DNA from 3 places in the Pseudomonas graminis genome. Region 1 is predicted to be linked to each of the others. Evidence: riboswitches for the same ligand, from Rfam matches in the RefSeq annotation. Region 1 holds a riboswitch; each other region holds the start of a gene.
What was found. Region 1 has a riboswitch for cobalamin ahead of FX982_RS21600 (CbtB domain-containing protein). Riboswitches for the same ligand answer to the same signal wherever they lie in the genome.
Positions count from the first base shown of each region.

Region 1 (5,165 bases):
AAACCCTGGCGGTTACGGCCTCTATCCCACCCTGAACGTGGGCTGGACGCTGAATTACGAAATGTTGTTTTACGTGCTGTTCTCGATGGTCTTCTTGTTTCAGCAACGGCTGCGCCCACTGATCCTGGCGGCGGCACTGTTTGCCATTACCGACGTGCTGGGCCGCTCCGGGCTGGTCAGCCGGTTCTATGCCAATGACATCGTGTATGAGTTCCTGCTTGGCATCTTCGTGGGTGTGATGTACCGCCGGGGCTGGATCAGCGAAAGGCTGTGGTTGCCATTGATCGCAATCGGCGCTGCGCTGTTCACCATCGACCACCTGCAACCGGCGCCACGCATCATCAATTGGGGCCTGCCGAGCGCTGTGATCGTCGTCGCCTGCATCTCCCTCGAACCCTATCTGCGCAACTACCGCCTGCTGAAAACCATGGGCGACTGTTCGTACTCGGTTTACCTGCTCCACGTGCTGGTGCTCTATGCGGGATGGCTGGTGAGCGAGCGCTACGGCGTTAACCCTTACCTGGTCTTCGCCGTCTGCGTGCCGGTCATCGCGCTCGGGGCGTGGCTCAGTTATGAGTGGATCGAGAAGGGGCTGTACCGGCGCATGAAGGGCTGGCTGGACCAGAGAAGGGCGAGCAAGGAGGCGGCGCTGTCGTGACAGGCGCCGGGTAGTGGATGGGGCGCTTACCCGACTAAATTACTAGGGCTTTGTCAGGCGCAGTTGATTGGCGTAAACTGCGCCCCACGTCTGCGAGGAATTTTCATGACCGCTATTACGATTACCGATGCCGCCCACGATTACCTGGCTGATCTGCTGGAAAAGCAGAACACGCCCGGCATCGGCATCCGCGTGTTTATTACCCAGCCTGGCACCCAATACGCTGAAACCTGCATTGCCTATTGCAAGCCAGGCGAAGAGAAATCCGAAGACACGGCCATTGGCCTGAAAAGCTTCACCGCCTGGATCGACGCATTCAGCGAAGCGTTTCTGGACGATGCCGTGGTCGATTACGCCACCGACCGCATGGGCGGACAGTTGACCATCAAGGCGCCGAACGCCAAGGTGCCGATGGTCAACGCCGACAGCCCGATTAACGAACGCATTAATTACTACCTGCAGACCGAGATCAACCCGGGGCTCGCCAGCCACGGCGGTCAGGTGACCTTGATCGAGGTGGTGGAAGAGGATGCGGCCAATGTCGCCATTCTTCAGTTCGGCGGTGGTTGCCAGGGTTGCGGCCAAGCGGATGTGACGCTCAAGGAAGGCATCGAGCGCACCCTGCTGGAGCGCATACCCGAGCTGACCGGTGTGCGTGACGTGACTGACCACACCCAGAAAGAAAACGCGTATTACTGAGAAGTGATGGCGTGGCAAGCAAGCCCCGACGGGTTCGGGGCTTTTTTGTGGGCGCTCGCCAAGGTCCAGAGGCGCACGCTAGGGCCTGAACACATGGGCGTGGCCCGCGCGATACAGCGATGATTCGCTAAACACATCGTTGCCCAGCACCCGTCCCACCAGAATCAGCGCGGTGCGGCGGAACCCCTTGATCCGCACCTTTTCCTCGATGTCCGCCAGCGTGCCGGTGACCCAGTCCTGATCCGGCCAGCTGGCGCGGTGCACCACGGCAATCGGGCAATCGGCGCCGTAGTGCGGGGTCAGCTCGGCGACGATCTTGCCGAGGTTATTCACGCCCAGATGAATCGCCATGGTCGCCTGATGCTGCGCCAGATCACCGAGGGTTTCGCCTTCGGGCATGTCGGTTTTGTCGGCGTAGCGGGTCAGGATCACGCTCTGGGAAATGTCCGGCAGCGTCAGCTCCGTGCCAAGCAACGCAGCGCACGCCGCGGTGGCAGTGACGCCGGGAATGATTTCGAAGGGGATCTGCAGCTCGCGCAGGCAGCGGATCTGCTCGCCGATGGCGCCATACAGGCTCGGATCGCCCGAGTGAACACGCGCCACATCCTGGCCTTGCGCATGAGCGGATTTCATCAGATCGATGATCTGCTGAAGGTGCAATGGAGCGCTGTTGGTGACCTGGATCGCCTGATGCCCTTCCAGCACTGCTTCTGGCACCAGGGAGCCGGCGTAAATGATCACCGGGCAGGAGCGGATCAGCCGCTGGCCTTTGACAGTGATCAGGTCTGGATCGCCAGGGCCGGCGCCGATGAAAAAAACAGTCATGGAGTGTCCTGATTGGAATTCATTTGAGCACTGTTTGGATGGCTGTATGCGGTCCAGTGGGACCGGCTTTAGCCGGGAAGAGGCCAGCGTGTACACCCTCAAATTTGCAGCGTGGCGCCTGACGCTTTCCCGGCTAAAGCCGGTCCTACGAGGGTACGCGGTGTGTCCGTAGGACCGGCTTTAGCCGGGAAGGGGCCTGGATGTACACCCTCAAATTTGCAGCGTGACTATTAATGCCTTCCCGGCTAAAGCCGGTCCTACAAGGGTTGGCCGGTCCTATTAGATCGCGGTTGCCAGAGCAAATGTCGCATGGGGGCTTTTTCGGCGGGGGATGGCCAAGGTCGCGGGCGAGCCGGTCAACCGCGTCGCCATCGCCAACGCCGCGCTTTCCGCCACGCCGTAGCAGCCGGTGCGTTCAAAGGCGATGTCCGAGCGATGGCTCAGTTGGGACTCGTAAGTTGCCAGCTCACGGGCGCTGAAGAACCCGATCGTTAGGCCCAACCCACGACCCAGCTCCAGCAATCCTTCCTCATCCGACTTGTCGTCAATGGAGGCGATGGCGGCAACGTCTGCCAGCTCAAGACGACACTCCCGCAAACCATCCTCCATCAACAGCCGAAGCTCCAGCGCCGAACAGCCGCGCTGGCAGCCCAGACCGACCACCCACAGTGGCCGATCGCGCACTTCATTCACAGAGCAGGCTTCAAACCGACGTGCGTCGCGGTCGCTTCATTGCGCCGAAACAACCAGGCGCTGATCCAGCCCAGGGCAATCCAGAAAACCGCGTTGGTCAGCAGCGACGCAATCTTGAATTGCGCTTCAAGGGCTTCCGGGGCGAGTGCCGAATGCACCGCCGGCTGAGGGGCGCCGACGATATGCGGCACCACCAGAATCATTGCGCCGACAACCTTCAACAGCCAGTGCCGGGCAAACACCATCAACGCCAACCCTGCAGCCGTGGAGGCGGCAGTGCCCACCCACCAGATCTGCCGTTGGGTCAGGTCCGCCGCGACGGTACCGGGCAGTTCGGGCGGCAAGCCGAGGGTTGGCGCCAGCACAAACACGGCATAACCGGCCAATCCCCACAGCACGCCTTCGCGAGCACTCGTCGGCGTACGCAAGGTGTACAGCGCCGCCAGCATCAGCGCGAAACCGACCGCGACTACCAGATTGCCCCCCGTGGTGGACAGCACGCGCTGCCAGCCGTTTTCAGGCTCCCAGGCTTCGGCGTCATGGACGTGACCGGCCATCGCACCGTCGGTGTGCTCGTGCATCTCGGTAGCCGGGGCCTTTTCGTAGGTCTCCGCCTGCAGGATCAACGGCGCGACCGAGAAGCTCTGCAGCAGTGTCAACAACAGGGCGGCGAGCAGTCCGGTGAACCCGGCCGTTTGCGCAATTCGCTTGAACATGGCGGCAGGTCTCAATGGCAAGGGAAGGCGGAGCTGTGACGGGTGTCGTGTGCCGCGTTGTGCACCGCATCGATGTGGGAGAAACCGGCGAAGTACACCAGAAATGCGCCGAGAAACATCGCGCTGACGGCGGCAACAAGGCGCTGGCTCTGCGTGGCAGTCACGGCCGTTGTGGTGTTGGTGGTGCCGGACGTCTGGCGGGGTGTGCTGATGGACATGGCGCTTCCCTCTGAAGTGGTTTCAGCGGACGGAAAGGCGCAAAGACACCGCAGGCGAATGCCGGCAGTGCTCAACAGCGCCCGCCCACCGCGGGTTGTTATGGTGTGTTGTCGGGCCGGTCTCCGGGCTCGCGAGGGGCACATGCATCAGCCGTTACGGCCGTCGTGCCTTCAAGAATCGCCTTCCCATATCGCTGCCGACACAGTGGATCTGACTCTTCACTCGCTTACCGTTGCGGGGGCAGCACCGGACTGATACACACCCGAAGGTCTGCACGCACCGGTTTCCCGTTTCACCCTGTGAAGGGCACCCGTTACAAGGTGTGTAGGAGACCACGGGCTGTTTGGCTCGTCAATCGACCCTTCAGCCGATGGGTCAATCGATGCAGCGATCGGTGCGTCAATTGGCGCGGCACTCACTGCAAAGCGCGATTGACCGGCCTCCAGTCACTGCGTAGCCTTGCGCACTTGAGGTTCGCCGGCCGCTTTTATGAAAGCCACCGGCGCTAAGAAGGGAATGCGGTTTCAAGCCGCAGCTGCCCCCGCAACTGTAAACGGACAGGTTCATTGCACAGCCACTGCGCGAGCGGGAAGGCGCGATGAATGCCAGTCGCCTGACGATCCCTGTCAGTAACCGGCCGCCGTGAGCCAGGAGACCTGCCTCGAATCGGACCGCCTGCAAGCGGCCGAGGAATTCCACTACAACCGGGCGGGGTGATCCGGTGGCGAATTGAACCGCGCGCCTGCTTCGGCCGGCCCTGCGCTGTTTTCGTCCTCGTTGCCCCGCCGCACGCCTGAGGGCAACCGATGAAAACACTGGCCAAACTTCCCGTCACCATCGTCACCGGCTTTCTCGGCTCGGGCAAAACCACCTTGCTGCGGCACATGCTCGACAACGCCGAAGGCCGACGCATCGCCGTCATCGTCAATGAATTCGGCGAGTTGGGCATCGACGGCGACATCCTCAAGCAGTGCACCATCGGCTGCACCGAAGAAGAAGCCGTCGGTCGCGTCTACGAGCTGGCCAACGGCTGCCTGTGCTGCACCGTTCAGGAAGAGTTCTTCCCGGTGATGCAGGAGCTGGTCGCCCGCCGCGGCGATCTCGATCACATCCTCATCGAAACCTCGGGCCTGGCCCTGCCGAAGCCGCTGGTGCAAGCCTTTCAATGGCCGGAAATTCGCAACGCCTGCACCGTCGACGCGGTGATCACCGTGGTCGACAGCCCGGCCGTGCTCGCCGGCACCTTCGCCGCGTTCCCGGATCAGGTCGACGCCCAGCGCAAGCTCGACCCGAACCTGGACCACGAATCGCCGCTCCACGAGCTGTTCGCCGACCAACTGGCCAGCGCCGATCTG
Region 1 is NZ_CP053746.1:4,833,330-4,838,494, reverse strand. It holds gene FX982_RS21625 (acyltransferase family protein) at 1-658, shown strand, start outside; gene nfuA (Fe-S biogenesis protein NfuA) at 764-1,357, shown strand; gene cobM (precorrin-4 C(11)-methyltransferase) at 1,436-2,182, opposite strand; gene FX982_RS21610 (cobalamin biosynthesis protein) at 2,462-2,875, opposite strand; gene FX982_RS21605 (CbtA family protein) at 2,872-3,591, opposite strand; gene FX982_RS21600 (CbtB domain-containing protein) at 3,603-3,809, opposite strand; cobalamin riboswitch at 3,907-4,139, opposite strand; cobalamin riboswitch at 4,264-4,488, shown strand; gene cobW (cobalamin biosynthesis protein CobW) at 4,617-5,165, shown strand, end outside.

Region 2 (5,165 bases), 690 kb from region 1:
CGGCACTTTCAGGGACTTCAGGAAGTTGTACAGGGTGAATCCCAGCGCGGTGCTGCCGCCGGCGGTCGACAGATTCAGCAGCAACCCGGTCGCGCCCTTGCCGAGGGCTTCGAGGCAGCGATCACGAAAATGCTCGGTGCTGGCCTGATCGACCCCGCAGTGGAAATGAATGATGTGCTCGCTCATCGGCGGCCTCGCTGTGCAGTCACCCTGAAACCTGGCGCCGCTGAAGATGAATGGTGGATATTCGGGCCTCTTCTCGGCTGAAGCCGGTCCAACCAAGAACCCCGGCGCCTTCGTAGGACCGGCTTCAGCCGGGAAGACGTCGGACGCCACTCCGCAAATACAGGCTCTGGGCAACCTTCAAATCTGTGCCCTCGACGTATTTATCTGAAATGTTGAAATTCGCACGCGTGGCTAAAGTTGCATGGGCTGAGGATAGCCGCTCGCCGGGCATGTGAAAGTAAGACACCGCCCATGACCAAGAACCCCTGCGGCAAACAACAGTCAGTAAAGAAGCTTCGCCGGTTTCATCGTGCTCGATGAGGGTCGTGAACCGCGCGCCATCCAACACGCCCCACCGCACAGGACACCCCCATGAGTCTGCACGACAAGATCATCGGCCGCCTCGGCTTCGGCTCCGCGCCGCTGGGCAACATGTTCCGCACCATCGACGAAGAGGAAGCGGCGGCCACCGTTCAATCGGCCTGGGACCAGGGCATTCGTTATTTTGACACCGCACCGATCTACGGCGCCGGCCTGTCCGAGCAGCGTCTGGGCAAGGCCCTCGCCGGCGTCCCCCGCGACCAGTACACCCTGAGCACCAAAGTCGGCCGGCTGATTTCCGACGAGATCGACACCGAGCCCCGCAGCGGTCCGTTCGCTGAAGGCCTGAAAAACAAGATCGTCACTGATTACTCCGCCGATGCCACGCTGCGTTCCATTGAAGCGACCCTGAAACGCCTGAACACCGATCGGCTGGACATCGTGTTTGTTCACGACGTCGCCCAGGACGCCCACGGCGATGCCTGGATCGAGCATTTCAACATCGCCCGCACCGGCGCTTTCCGCGCCCTCACCCGACTGCGCGAAGAAGGCGTGATCAAGGCCTGGGGCCTTGGCGTCAACCGCGTCGAGCCGTGCGAACTGACCCTGGACCTGGAAGAAGCCCAGCCCGATGGTTTCCTGCTCGCCGGCCGTTATTCGCTGCTCGACCATGACCAGCCGCTGCAACGGCTGTTCGACAAGGCCCGCCAGCACAACGCCGAGTTCGTGGTCGGCGGGCCTTACAGCTCCGGTGTGTTGGTGGGCGGCAAGCATTTCGAGTATCAGGAAGCGTCGCCGGCGATGCTCGACAAGGTGGCGCACATTCAGGAGATCGCCCGGCAGTACCAGGTCGACATCAAATCGGCGGCGTTGCAGTTCGTCCTCGCCAACCCGCTGGTGGCAGCGGTAATCCCGGGTGCCAGCCGGCCGTCACGGATCATCGAAGACGTCACCGCGCTCAACGCTCAGGTGCCGGATGGATTCTGGCAGGCCATGCGCGATCAGGGCTTCATTGCCCTGCAGGCGCCAGTCCCGGGCAAAGACTGATATCGTGGGCAACGACGCCGGGCCAGACGCCCGGCCTTGTTTCCTGCGCGAGATCTGTCCATGCGAATTCTGATCGTCAATGTCAACACCACCGAATCCATGACCGAGACCATCGCCGAGCAGGCCCGCAGCGTGGCCTCGCCTAGCACCGAGATCATCGGCCTGACCCCGCGCTTCGGCGCCGAGTCGGTGGAAGGCAATTTCGAAAGTTACCTGGCGGCCATTGCGGTGATGGACCGGGTAATGTCCTACGTAGGGCCCTACGACGCGGTGATTCAGGCCGGCTACGGCGAGCACGGCCGCGAAGGATTGCAGGAATTACTCGACGTGCCGGTGGTGGACATCACCGAAGCGGCGGCCAGCCTGGCAATGTTGCTGGGGCATAAATACGCCGTGGTCACGACGCTCGACCGCACCGTGCCACTGATCGAAGACCGCCTGAAGCTGGCCGGTGTGCATGAGCGCTGCGCGTCGGTGCGGGCCAGCGGCATGGGCGTGCTGGAGCTGGAGGAATTCCCGGAGCGTGCGGTCGAAGCCATCGTTGAGCAGGCCATCGAAGCGGTGATCCGCGACAAGGCCGAAGTGATCTGCCTGGGCTGCGGCGGCATGGCTGGGCTGGATCAACTCATCCGCGACCGCGCCGGCGTGCCGGTGGTGGATGGCGTGACCGCGGCGGTGGCACTGGCGGAATCACTGGTGCGTCTGGGGTTGAAGACCTCGAAAGTGCGGACCTACGCGACGCCACGGCCGAAGAAGATCGTCGGTTGGCCGTTTAAGTTGTAGACGACCAATGTTCAGCACACGCAGATTGAAGGCGAACGTATAACCTGTGGGAGCGAGCTTGCTCGCGAAGACTGCATTCCAGCCGCTGAAGATTTAGCGAAAGTTCGGGCCTCTACGTGAGCAAGGTGGAACGCCACCCCGGTCACTCCCACAGGTTTTGCATCTCCTTCAGGTTTTGCACCTCCTTCAGGTTTTGCACCTCCTTCAGGTTTTGCACCTCCTTCAGGCTTTGCACCTCCTTCAGGTTTTGCATCTCCCGCAGGTTTAGCGCTGCTCCCGTTACTGCCAAGTGTTTGGCCGCCCTCTGCCACACCGCCGCCGCATTCGCCTCCACCCGCCGAATCGTTTAGTATCCCCGCCGCCGGTTTCCACTCGGAATTAATAGGGAATCCCCAGGCGCGCTGCGCGCTGAGACGGAACTGTCCCCGCAACTGTAGGCGCTGAGCCCTGCTTCCTGTTTGCCACTGGGTGACCCCGGGAAGGCCGAAGCATGGCAATGATGCGCCAGTCAGGAGACCTGCCGGCCAGCATATTCATTCACCGGCGGGGTGTCCGGGGAAGGACTCCCGTTCGCGCGTCGCTCGCGCACGCTGTGCTCGCCCTCATCGTAGGGGCGCCCGTCGGGTGGACTTTCCAGCGCCTGCTTCGCCAAGCATTCAGGCTTTCTGGAGATCGCTGTTCATGCCGCTGCGCCGCCTCGCCGCCCTGCTCGTCACCCTGACCTTGCCCACTGCCGCCCTCGCTGCTTCGACGGTTTACCCCTTGACCGTGGATAATTGCGGCGAACCGCTGACCTTCACCCACGCCCCGCAGAAAACCGTGACCATTGGCCAGGCCGCCACCGAGATGCTCTACGCCCTCGGCCTGGGTCCGAACATCGTCGGCACGTCGCTGTGGTTCAATCCCGTGCTGCCCCAGTACCAAACCCTCAACAACGGCATCGAGCGCCTGGCCGACAACGCGCCGAGTTTTGAATCAGTGATCGGCAAACGCCCGGATTTCGTCCCGGTGCAGTTTGAATGGATGGTCGGGCCCCAGGGCGCCGTCGGCACCCGCGAGCAGTTTCGCGATCTGGGCATCCCGACCTACATCCTGCCGTCCGATTGCGAGGGCAAGAACAACCGGGTGGGCGCCGACGGCACGCGCCTCGAAGCCTTCCGCATCGACACCCTGTACAAAAGCCTGCGTCAGCTGGCGCAGATCTTCGACGTGCAGGACCGTGGCGAGCACTTGATCACGGGTTACCAAACCCGGCTGGCCCAGGCGGTGACGCAGGCGAAAGCCCATGCCAATCCGCCCGTCTCGGCGGTGTTCTGGTTTTCAAGCCCGGACATCAACGTCGACCCTTACGTGGCCGGGCGCAAGGGCATTCCCAATTTCATGCTCGACACCCTCGGCATGCGCAATGTCATCGACTCCGATGAGGAATGGCCGACCGTGGGCTGGGAAACCATCGCCAAGGCCAACCCGACGGTGCTGGTCATCGCGCGGATGGACCGCCGCCGCTTCCCGGCCGACGATCACGAGAAGAAGCTGGCGTTTCTCCGCTCCGACCCTGTCACCCGCAACATGGACGCGGTGAAAAACAATCGCATCGTGCTCATGGACGCCAGCGCCATGGAGTCCAGCGTGCGGCTGTTTGACGGCATCGAGCAACTGGCCCAGGCCACTCAAGCGCAATGACGTCATTCAGCATGCCCTCTTCAAGCGTCGTCCGAATCTTCGGCCACGGTGCCTGGGCCCTCGCTTTGCTGGCGTTGGCGGTGCTGGCGGGCGTGGCGATCGGCGAGACATCAATCAGCCTGCCGGTAATCGTTCAGGTGCTGGCCAACAAGCTGTGGGCCGCGGGTTTTCCTCTCGACCCTATCGACGAGGGCATCGTCTGGAATTACCGTCTGACTCGGGCCATCGTTGCCGCCACCTGCGGCGCAGGGCTGGCGGTGTCGGGCGTGGTCTTGCAATCGCTTCTACGCAATCCGCTGGCCGATCCCTACTTGCTGGGCATTTCCGCCGGCGCGTCGACCGGCGCAGTGTTGGTGGCGATCATCGGCATCGGCGCCGGTACGATTTCTCTCTCGACCGGCGCGTTTGCCGGTGCGATCGCCGCGTTCGCGCTGGTCGCCCTGCTCGCCCGCTCCTCCCGTGGTCAGACCGCTGCCGGCCAGATCATTCTGGCGGGCATTGCCGGGTCCCAGCTGTTCAACGCCCTGACGTCTTTCCTGATCACCAAGTCGGCCAATGCCGAACAGGCGCGCGGGATCATGTTCTGGTTGCTGGGCAATCTCAGCGGCGTGCGCTGGTCGTCGGTGGCGCTGTCAGTGCCGTTCGTGTTGCTCGGCTTGCTGGTGTGCCTGTGGCATCGGCGCGCGCTGGATGCGTTCACGTTTGGCACCGATTCAGCCGCATCGCTGGGCATTCCGGTGCGCCGGGTGCAGGCCGTGCTGATCCTCACTGCCGCGCTGATGACGGCGGTGATGGTGTCGATTGTCGGCTCCATCGGCTTCGTCGGTTTGGTGATTCCCCATGCGGTGCGCCTGGTGGCCGGCGTGCGCCATGCACGGTTGCTGCCCTTGAGCGCCCTGATCGGCGCACTGTTCATGATCGCCGCCGATGTGCTGTCGCGCACGCTGATCAAGGGTCAGGTGTTGCCGATCGGGGTGATCACTGCGCTGGTGGGCGCGCCGGTGTTTGCCATGATTCTGGTCCGCGGGAATCGTCCTCGATGAATGCGAGTCAGGAGGTGCCCGGCGCCATGCTCGAAGGCAGTGACCTGAGTTATTCGGTCAAGG
Region 2 is NZ_CP053746.1:4,145,994-4,151,158, reverse strand. It holds gene FX982_RS18575 (ATP-dependent Clp protease proteolytic subunit) at 1-186, opposite strand, end outside; gene FX982_RS18570 (aldo/keto reductase) at 598-1,593, shown strand; gene FX982_RS18565 (aspartate/glutamate racemase family protein) at 1,654-2,376, shown strand; gene FX982_RS18560 (hypothetical protein) at 2,519-2,710, opposite strand; cobalamin riboswitch at 2,722-2,915, shown strand; gene FX982_RS18555 (ABC transporter substrate-binding protein) at 3,058-4,059, shown strand; gene FX982_RS18550 (FecCD family ABC transporter permease) at 4,071-5,102, shown strand; gene FX982_RS18545 (ABC transporter ATP-binding protein) at 5,099-5,165, shown strand, end outside.
Region 2: linked by a shared signal. The riboswitch ahead of FX982_RS18555 (ABC transporter substrate-binding protein) and the one ahead of FX982_RS21600 (CbtB domain-containing protein) in region 1 are both predicted to bind cobalamin.

Region 3 (5,165 bases), 870 kb from region 1:
GAGGATCCGCAGTTGAGCGAACATCTCAACCGGTCATTGCCACCGCTGTGTCCCCGCTGTACTGACGTTCTGCGGCCATCGGTGGTGTTGTTTGGGGAGATGTTGCCAGAGTTGGCACTGAACGTGCTTGAGAGGGAGATGGCAAAAGGCTTTGACGCTGTGCTCAGCATCGGAACCACCGCCAGCTTCCCGTACATTCATGAGCCAATGCTGCGCGCTCGGGTGATGGGAGGCTTTACTGCCGAGATAAACCCCTCGCCAACCGATCATTCCGCGCACATGGATGCGTTTCTGAGGTGTAGAGCCTTAGAAGTGATGGACGACATCGTAAGTCACATTTGTTTCGATTGAATTTGCAAATGGGTACGATAGAGGGCATAGTCTCGGCTTCTTTACACTTCAGCCACGGTCGTGCACATGCTAAACCGCTTCGCACCCCTCGTGCCTCTCGCACTCGTAACGCTGTTGTTCGGCTGCGCGGCCCAGATGCCGACGTCGCAACAACAGTCGCAAAGCCCCCAGTTCCGGGACTCTGCCACTGCTCAATCCGCTACCAAGCGCGTCGACTACGCCTCTTCCGTACTGGATGACGAAGTCGCCACCGAAGACGAGCTCGCTCAGTTTGCCGACAACAAGCCGTACCGCTTGCCCGTTCTGGCTGACAGCATCCTCGAACGCGGCAAATCCTTGATAGGCACTCGCTATCGCTTTGGCGGCACGTCGACCACCTCCGGTTTCGACTGCAGCGGTTTCATCGGTTACCTTTTCCGTGAAGAGGCGGGCATGAGCCTGCCGCGGTCTTCCCGCGAAATGATCAATATCGATGCCCCCCTCATCAAGCGCAATGACCTCAAGCCGGGCGATCTGCTGTTCTTCAGCACCGCCGGTCGCGGTCGTGTCAGCCATGCGGGCATCTACCTGGGTGATGACCAGTTCATCCACTCCAGCAGCCGCCGCAGCGGTGGCGTCCGCGTCGACAGCCTCGACGATGCCTACTGGGCCAAGACCTTCATCGAAGCCAAACGGGCACTGGCCATGGCACCCTCATCGGTACCTGAAACCACCACCGCGATGACTTCGACTACCATCAAGCGCCAACACCGTTAATTCCGGGCGCGCAAAGGGTTCGACCCTCTTGCGCGCAACCCCGGCTCTCGGCAAAGTAAGCTGCACCCCGCACAGGTTGTCGTGTTTATGTCGTTAACGGTTCGCCTGATGGTTGCCTCTCTGGCTGTGCTGCTGGCCGCGTGTTCCAGCACGCCACCGCCCGCTCCGCGCAAGGTCGTCTACCGGCCTGTGGTTTCCGCTCCTCCCCAGTTTTCTTCACCGCTCGCCGACGATGTCCTGTTGCGCGCGATCGGCCTCGTTGGCACGCCTTATCGCTGGGGCGGCAACACGCCTGATTCGGGTTTCGATTGCAGTGGCCTGATCGGCTACGTCTACCACGATGCGGCAGGGATCACCTTGCCGCGGTCGACGCGGGATATGATCACCCTGCGCGGTCCAGACATCGATCGCAGTCAGCTGCAGACCGGTGATCTGGTGTTCTTCGCCACCAGCGGCGGTTCGAATGTCAGCCACGCCGGCATCTACGTTGGAGAAGGAAGGTTCGTCCACGCGCCGGCCACCGGCGGCACGGTCAAACTCGACAGCCTCGACAAGCCCTATTGGCAAAAAGCCTGGCTGAACGCCAAACGCGTTATCCAGCCATCGAACCTCGCCAGGCAATAGTCGCTTCTGAGGCAATGTGTTCATGGGCTGTTGCTGCATGAACACCTGTGCATTTCAGGGCGAAATCCCGTAAACCCGTGGGCGCTCTGCCCACGGTTCGATTGACGCTCCCCAGTCAACCCTCTAACCTTCGCGCCATGTTTCAGGTGCCCGGGACTTCGTTGGTCCACAGGGTGAAACAGGGAAGCCGGTGCGATTGCTCGTGCGATCAATTCCGGCGCTGCCTCCGCAACGGTAAATGAGTCTGGGCCACGCACGATGCCACTGTGTTCGCTGAACATGGGAAGGCGCATGGCCTGCCACGCTCGTGGCAACTCATGAGTCCGGAGACCGGCCTGATCCATCGAACAGCATCACGGAGGGCGATGCTCTGCTGCAGGCCGGCCTTGTCCGGTGCCTGCTGACAGTCTTTGCCCGTGCCCTCCGTCTGCCACACCTGCCCTCAAGCGGAGAGCTGAGATGAGCGAATCCCCTGAACGTGACGAACGCCACCTGGCGCGCATGCTGCGCAAAAAGGCGGTGATGGACGAGCGCATTTCCAGCGCGCCGAATGAATGCGGATTGCTGTTGGTGCTGACCGGCAACGGCAAAGGCAAGAGCAGTTCGGCGTTCGGCATGCTCGCCCGCGCCATGGGCCACGGCATGCAGTGCGGCGTCGTTCAGTTCATCAAAGGCCGCCACAGCACCGGCGAAGAGCTGTTCTTCCGCCGCTTCCCTGAACAAGTGCGTTACCACGTGATGGGCGAGGGCTTCACCTGGGAAACCCAGGACCGCCAGCGTGACATCGCCGCCGCCGAAGCCGCCTGGGCCGTGACCCGGGAGATGCTCAAGGACGCCTCCATCGGTATGGTCGTGCTCGATGAGCTGAACATCGCCCTCAAGCACGGATACCTGGACCTGGAGCAGGTGCTGAGCGATCTACAGGCGCGCCCGCCGATGCAGCACGTGATCGTCACCGGTCGCGGGGCGAAGCAGGAATTGATCGACCTGTCCGACACCGTGTCCGAAATCGGCGTGGTCAAGCATGCCTTTCAAGCCGGCATCAAGGCCCAGAAAGGCATCGAACTGTGAGTGAGCGTCAACCCCGGCACTGCCCGGCAGTGCTGATCGCAGCGCCGGCCTCCGGCCAGGGCAAAACCACCGTCACTGCCGCACTGGCCCGTTTGCACCGTAATCAGGGGCGCAAGGTGCGCGTGTTCAAATGTGGGCCGGACTTTCTCGACCCGATGATTCTTGAACGCGCCAGCGGCCATCCGGTGTACCAACTGGACATGTGGATGATCGGCGAGGACGAAAGTCGGCGCCTGTTATGGGAAGCCGCTGCCGATGCCGACCTGATCCTCATCGAAGGCGTCATGGGCCTGTTCGACGGCACGCCCTCCAGCGCCGACCTGGCGCGGCGTTTCGGCGTGCCGGTGCTGGGCGTGATTGACGGCACCGCCATGGCCCAGACCTTCGGCGCACTGGCGCTGGGTCTGGCGCGCTATCAGCCGGATCTGCCGTTCGCCGGCGTGCTGGCCAATCGCGTCGGTACGGTGCGCCATGCGCAGTTGCTGGAAGGCAGTCTGACCGAAGGCCTGCGCTGGTACGGCGCGCTGTCGCGGGAGACCGGCATTGAGCTGCCGAGCAGGCACCTCGGGCTGGTTCAGGCGAGCGAACTGAACGACCTGGACATGCGCCTCGACGCTGCCGCCACCGCGCTGGGCAGCACCTGCGACGCCACCTTGCCGCCGGCCGTGACTTTTACTGCACCCGAGTTCGTGCCGGCTGAACCGCTGTTGGCCGGCGTGAAAATTGCCATCGCCCACGACGAGGCGTTCGCGTTTTTCTACGGCGCCAGCCTGGACCTGCTTCGGGAGATGGGCGCAGAACTGTCCTTCTTCTCGCCGATCCGCGACCGCCAATTACCCAACGCCGACAGCCTGTATCTGCCCGGTGGCTACCCGGAATTGCATCACACCGCGCTGGCGCAAAACCACAGCATGCTCGCCGCGATTCGCGCGCACCACGCCGCCGGCAAACCCTTGCTCGCCGAATGCGGCGGCATGTTGTACCTGCTCGATGCCCTGACCGATGTCGACGGCCAGCGCGCCGAAGGGGTGGGCTTGCTCAAGGGTGAAGCCGTGATGCAAAAGCGTCTGGCAGCCCTGGCCCTGCAATCGGTCGAATTGCCGGAAGGCACCCTGCGTGGTCACACCTATCACCACTCCCTGACCAGCACCGAACTGACCCCTATCGCCCGCGGCCTCAGCCCCAATGGCGGGCGCGGCGCCGAGGCGGTGTACCGCGAAGGGCGCATGACCGCGTCGTACGTGCACTTTTACTTCCCCTCGAATCCCCAGGCGATGGCGGCGCTGTTTTTGCCATGAGCCCGCTCCCATGACTGACCACACCTTCACCGATCCCGAACGCGCCGCCGTTTACCGTGCCATCGCCGAGCGTCGCGACATGCGCCACTTCTGCGGCGGCACGGTCGCGCCCGAGTTGCTGGCCCGCCTGCTCGAAGCCGCGCACCACGCGCCGAGCGTCGGATTGATGCAGCCGTGGCGCTTCCTGCGGATCACCGACCCGGCATTGCGTGGGCAGATTCAGGCGCAGGTGGAGGAGGAGCGTATTCGCACTGCCGAAGCCCTCGGCGAGCGCTCTGACGATTTCATGAAGCTGAAGGTCGAGGGCATCAGCGACTGCGCCGAGGTATTGGTCGCCGCGCTGATGGACGACCGCGACAAACACATCTTCGGCCGTCGCACCTTGCCGGAAATGGACATGGCGTCGCTGTCATGCGCGATCCAGAACCTCTGGCTGGCGGCGCGTGCCGAAGGCCTCGGGATGGGCTGGGTATCGCTGTTCGACCCCCTGGCCCTGGCCGATCTGCTGAAGATGCCAACCGGTTCAAAACCCCTGGCAATTCTGTGCCTGGGTCCCGTCAAGGAGTTCTACCCGGCGCCGATGCTGGTGCTGGAGGGCTGGGCGCAGCCGCGCGCGCTGCAAGAACTGGTCTACGAGAACACATGGGGAGTGATTGCATGAGCGTGGCGTTATTGAGCGTCGCCGGGGTCGCGCTGGACGCGTTGCTCGGCGAGCCAAAACGGAACCACCCGCTGGTGGCGTTCGGCCGCTTTGCCAAGCGCATCGAACAGCGCCTGAATGCCGCCGGCCGGGGCTGGCGCAGCCATGGCGTGACCGCATGGTTCATCGCCGTGATTCCCCTGACCCTGATCGCCACGCTGCTCAGCTGGCTGCCGTTGATTGGCTGGCTGGTGGAAGTCCTGGCGCTTTATTGCGCGTTGGGTTTGCGCAGTCTGGGTGAGCACGTCGAGCCGGTCGCCCAGGCGCTGCGCAGCGATGATCTGGACGAAGCACGCCGACGGGTCGGCTATCTGGTCAGTCGCCAGACGTCCGAACTGGACAGCACCGAAGTGGCCCGCGCGGCC
Region 3 is NZ_CP053746.1:185,267-190,431, reverse strand. It holds gene FX982_RS00925 (NAD-dependent deacylase) at 1-351, shown strand, start outside; gene FX982_RS00920 (C40 family peptidase) at 418-1,107, shown strand; gene FX982_RS00915 (C40 family peptidase) at 1,195-1,731, shown strand; cobalamin riboswitch at 1,859-2,084, shown strand; gene cobO (cob(I)yrinic acid a,c-diamide adenosyltransferase) at 2,191-2,802, shown strand; gene FX982_RS00905 (cobyrinate a,c-diamide synthase) at 2,799-4,100, shown strand; gene bluB (5,6-dimethylbenzimidazole synthase) at 4,111-4,761, shown strand; gene cbiB (adenosylcobinamide-phosphate synthase CbiB) at 4,758-5,165, shown strand, end outside.
Region 3: linked by a shared signal. The riboswitch ahead of cobO (cob(I)yrinic acid a,c-diamide adenosyltransferase) and the one ahead of FX982_RS21600 (CbtB domain-containing protein) in region 1 are both predicted to bind cobalamin.